DNA from 2 places in the Actinoplanes sp. CA-252034 genome. Region 1 is predicted to be linked to the other one. Evidence: riboswitches for the same ligand, from Rfam matches in the RefSeq annotation. Region 1 holds a riboswitch; the other holds the start of a gene.
What was found. A riboswitch is a leader RNA that binds a small molecule or an ion and turns the genes downstream of it on or off. The one in region 1 is predicted to bind cyclic di-GMP.
Positions count from the first base shown of each region.

Region 2: linked by a shared signal. The riboswitch ahead of ACQPZW_RS41135 (Calx-beta domain-containing protein) and the one ahead of ACQPZW_RS03270 (signal peptidase I) in region 1 are both predicted to bind cyclic di-GMP.

Region 1 covers NZ_CP191846.1:684,253-686,619, reverse strand. The annotation lists gene ACQPZW_RS03280 (hypothetical protein) at 1-148, shown strand, start outside; gene ACQPZW_RS03275 (ribonuclease domain-containing protein) at 431-850, shown strand; cyclic di-GMP riboswitch class I at 1,079-1,153, shown strand; gene ACQPZW_RS03270 (signal peptidase I) at 1,170-2,367, shown strand, end outside.
Region 2 covers NZ_CP191846.1:9,109,654-9,112,020, reverse strand. The annotation lists gene ACQPZW_RS41140 (Calx-beta domain-containing protein) at 1-800, shown strand, start outside; cyclic di-GMP riboswitch class I at 1,021-1,099, shown strand; gene ACQPZW_RS41135 (Calx-beta domain-containing protein) at 1,183-2,367, shown strand, end outside.

The sequences.
Region 1 (2,367 bases):
CCGGGCGCCGCTCACACCGGAGCCCACCCCGATCAGCGCCCCGCTCCCCCAGCCGACGCCGATCGCCCCACCGCCCACCGCACCCGGCGGACAGGGCCGCAGGGAGGACGAATACGTCAACTGGGTCAACGGCCTCGGCGGCGCATGACCGAGAACGTCGAGGTCCGGACGCTCCCCGGGTCCGGACCTTCGCCATATCCCGGCCCGCCGTGGTCCTGATCCGCCGAGCCAACGGCGCCGGGCCGCCCCGGTCACCAGCACACCTCCCGTTGCATCGCAGTGACAGGTGGCCGACCGACGGAGTCCCGCCGTAGTGAAACATCGGCGAACGCCGATGGAATGATGGGATCGGGAGGTACCGCCGGCCACTCAAAACAGTGACGATTCTCGATGTCCGGGTTCACCCCCCACCGACATCGGGAGTCCGAACATGATCACCCGCATCGGCCGGTTCCTCTCCGGCCTGGCCATGATCCTGGCCCTCTCCGGAACCGCCCTGGTAGCCCCCGCGATCGTGTCGCCGTCATCGACCGACGCCGCGCAGGCCGCCGTCTACAACAGCTGCACGATCAGCCGCTGCTCGGCCGCGCGCACCGCATTCACCGGCTGGCAGTCCCTCGGCTGGCCGACCTCCGCCGGCTGGTACTCCTGGCCGTACGGCAACTACAACTACACCGGCGGCCGTTTCTACAACCGCGAGGGCCAGCTGCCCACCGCCACGTACAGCGAATACGACGTCTACTCCCGCGCCCGCGGCGCCTCCCGCGACGCCTACCGCATCGTCGTCAACCGGAGCACCCGCGTCGCCTACTTCACCCCGGATCACTACGTCACCTTCTACCGCCTGTGATCCGTTCTCTCGCGTACACGCGGCGGCTGCCCCCTGGAGGCCGCCGCGTCGCGTTTCCACCCCTGAAGGCACGCGTGCCCGCTCCCGGCAACCATCCGGCAACCACATAGCACCGGGATCGGGCTCAAGCGCGGAAACACTGAAACCAGCACCAGAAAACCCTGCCCGAGCCCTTAGCCGGTCCTCTCCCCGACCGAACAAACTGGCGCAAGCAACGAGCACCCGCTCGGCCGATAAACGCAAACCCGGCGCAAGCCGGGGACGCAAAGCCACAGGGCCCAAGAGGCCGGCTGGGCTACCGACCAGGGGAGATCTTCATATGCGCAACCTCATTCAGCTCGCGAGCGGCGTCGCTGTCGCCGGAGTCGTCGCCGCCGCCGGCGCCACCGCATTCACCGCACCTGGCGTGGCCAACGAAACGACCTTGGTCCTCGCCGGCGGCCTTTCGGCCGACATCGCCATCACGGGCGCCGCCATGTCTGACGTTGACATCACGACCAGCGTGACGACCGGTAAGTACACCGATGTCGACGTCACGCTCGTCACCGAGGACGGCAACGACGACCCGATCATCACTGGAACGGTCAAGGCGTTGGTTGCTGGCACTACGTCCAACTCCGCCACCCTCTCGCCGACCTACGTGACGTGTGTGCACCAGGCAACCGGTCTTTGGAATTGCCCTGCCGGCTCCGGCTCCGAAGCCTGGGACACCATCACCGGCCTGAAGGTTCTGGTCTCCGCCCCGGGATCTAAGCGATGGGTAGGCTTCGAGCGGAAGTTCCGACTCGCGTTTCGCGAGTGTATGGACCGGCCGGAGTCAGCCATACCCTCGAACATTAAGCGCCTCCTACTGGCCGCCATCCTCGTGATGGCGGCCATCGGCGCTTGGGGTCTCGGTACACATCGAATCGCGTATGTCGTCACTCATGGCGTCAGCATGCAGCCGGTGTACTACGCCGGCGACCTTGTCATCTTGATGAAATCCGATTCCTACGAGATTGGCCAGATCGCCGCTTATCATGGCAACGAGGGCCGAACCGAAGTACTTCATCGCATCATCGACGGCAACGCCGAAGAGGGCTTCGTCCTCAAAGGCGATAACAACCAGGCCACTGATGCCGATTCGCCAACCGCCGAGGACATCATCGGCCGCGCTGTCTTCCACGTCCCGATGGTCGGCCAATGGATCAAGCCACTCCTCAGCCCCACCGGGTTGGGAGTACTCGGATTTCTGCTGAGTACGGGCGGAGTCGCAGCAGTAAAGACCCGTCGGGACATCCCGCGCGGTAGCCGGAAGAAGAGAGCGAAGGGCATGTCTGGCGGAGGCGGCTCCTTGGCTACTGCAGCAGCCATTTTCAAAGCGGTCGGCCGTCTATCTCCCGCCCTTCGAGCGCTAGCCGTCATCACAGCCGCGGTTGGCCTCCTCGGGCTGGCTCTCGGCGTACTCGGCTACATGAAGCCGACGGTCGAGGCAACAAGCGTCACCGGTAAATCCGGCGAGTCGATGACCTTCGCCT
Region 2 (2,367 bases), 2.4 Mb from region 1:
CCACCGGCACCGAGCGGAAGATCACCGTGCCGTGGCGGACGATCGCCGGCTCGGCGAAGGCCGGTGAGGACTTCACCATGTCCTCCGGCACGGTGACCCTGGGCACGTCCACCACCAGCGCCACCGTCTCGGTGCCGCTGCTCAAGGACGATCAGAAGGAGACCGACCAGACCTTCAGCGTCTACCTGAGCGGGGTCACGCCGGTCGATGTGACGATCACCAAGCCCAAGGGCGTCGTCACCATCGACGACGATGACAAGGCGAAGGCGCCGACGCTCTCCGCGCCGGGGACGGTCACCGGGAGCGGGCGGGTGACGATCGCCGGTGTGGCCAGTGCGGGCTCGGCCGTGCAGTTGCTCACCGCGCCCGGCACGTCCGGCGGCGAGTTCAAGGTGGTCCTCAGCACGACGGCCGACAAGGACGGGAAGTTCTCGTTCAACCCCAACTTCACCGGCGGGTACCGGCTGATGGTCAAGGCCGACAACATGACGTCGCCGGTCCGTACCGTCCAGGTCCGTCAGGAGCCCACGATCGCGCTCGTCTCGAACGCCCGCGGGACCGTGGTGGCGACGGTGACCGGTGATCCGGCCCGTGGTGGGCAGGACGTGAAGGTGCAGCAGCTGGTGGGCCGCAAGTGGGAGACGGTCGCGTCCGGTGACCTGAACAAGAGCGGCAAGTTCACCACCACCGAGAAGGGACTGCGCGCCGGTAACCACTCGTTCCGCGCGGTCATCGCGGCCTCGCCGTCGCTGGGCATCCTGGGCGGCACGTCACCGGCGAAACAGGTCAAGGTGAAGTGATCGACGGTTGTCGACAGTGGAGGGCGGCCCAGCGGGCCGCCCTCCGCCGTTTAGACATGATGTGAAGGTTTTTATACCCAAAAACGCGTTCCGCCGATAACGGTGCGATACGCCGGTTAGATTACGGATGGCTCGGCCTCACACTGGATCTCGTAATCCCGGTGTCTGCGCTGCTGAGGGCCGGTTTCACCACCGCCCCCACCGCCCCGTTCCGGTGCGGTACCCGAACAGGCAAACCCGTCGCGAGGCGGGGACGCAAAGCCAGGGGCCTCCCCGCTGGAGGTTGCCCAGCCGCCGAAGGAGACAGAAAGACATGCACTATCACACCCGCCGTACGGGGTCGGGCGGTTCCGTGCCCTTCGCCCTGCGCGGCCAGAATTCGGTGCGAACGGTCTTGTCGGCCGCCGTCGCCGGCGTCGTGGGCCTCGCACCCGTCGTGTTCGTGGCGTCGCCCGCCGCGGCGATCGTCGCTCCGAAGTACTCGATCACCACCTCGTCGGCACCGATCGTCGAGACGGCCACCACCACCGTCGTCGGCAGTTCGACCACGACGACTCAGAAGAAGGCCACGGTCTATGTGAACCTCTCGGCGCCCGCCGAGGAGGAGACGGCCGTCACGCTGACGATCGACACCACCGAGGGATCGGGTGGTACGGCGCTCGGCGCGGCGAACACCAACGTGAACCGGGACTTCACCTGGCCGCCGGCGGATGGGGCGGTCGTCGTCATCCCGGCCGGCGAGCAGAGCGGCTCCCTCGACATCGAGCTGTACGACGACAAGCTCGACGAGGACGCGACCCAGAACTTCGTGGTCAAGGTGGACGGCACCGTTCCCGAGCTTCTGCCGCTGACTACGGCGGCCAGCTCGACGAGGGTCTACATCGCGGACGACGACGCCACCCCGACCGTGTCGATCGGCGATGCCGGCGACGCCACCGAGGGCACCACGGAGATGTCCGACGACGGTAACGACCTGGTCTTCCCGCTGACCCTCAGTGGTCGCTCGGAGAAGGCCGTCACGGTCGAGCTGAGCACCGCGAACGGGGTGACCTCCGGCGACAGCTACGGCGCCACGGGCGCTCTCGTGGCAGCGGCGGGAGTCGACTACATCACTCTCAACAAGTCGGTCGTGACCATTCCGAAGTACGCGGTCTCGGCTGTCGCCGTGGTGGACGTGAAGCCCGACGAGGTCGTCGAGGCGAGCCCGGAGAAGCTCACCGCCACGATCGCCAACCCGACGAACGCGACGCTGGGCACGCCCGTCACCGGCACCGGCAACATCGTCGACGACGAGACCGCGCCGAGCGTGAAGCTCTCGCTGGACCCGCTGCCCACGTACGAGACGGCCGCGTTGACCACCTTCAACCCGGAGGGCAACTCCGGGGAGACGGCGAAGACCATCAATGTGAAGCTGGATGGCACGTCGACCATTCCGGTGCGGCTCAACTACGAGTTCGTCAACGCCGGCACCTACCCGGCGACCAACGGCAAGGACTACAAGGGCGCCAGTGGCTCGGTGACCATCGCGCCGGGACAGACGACCGCCACCATTCCGGTGTCGTTCCTC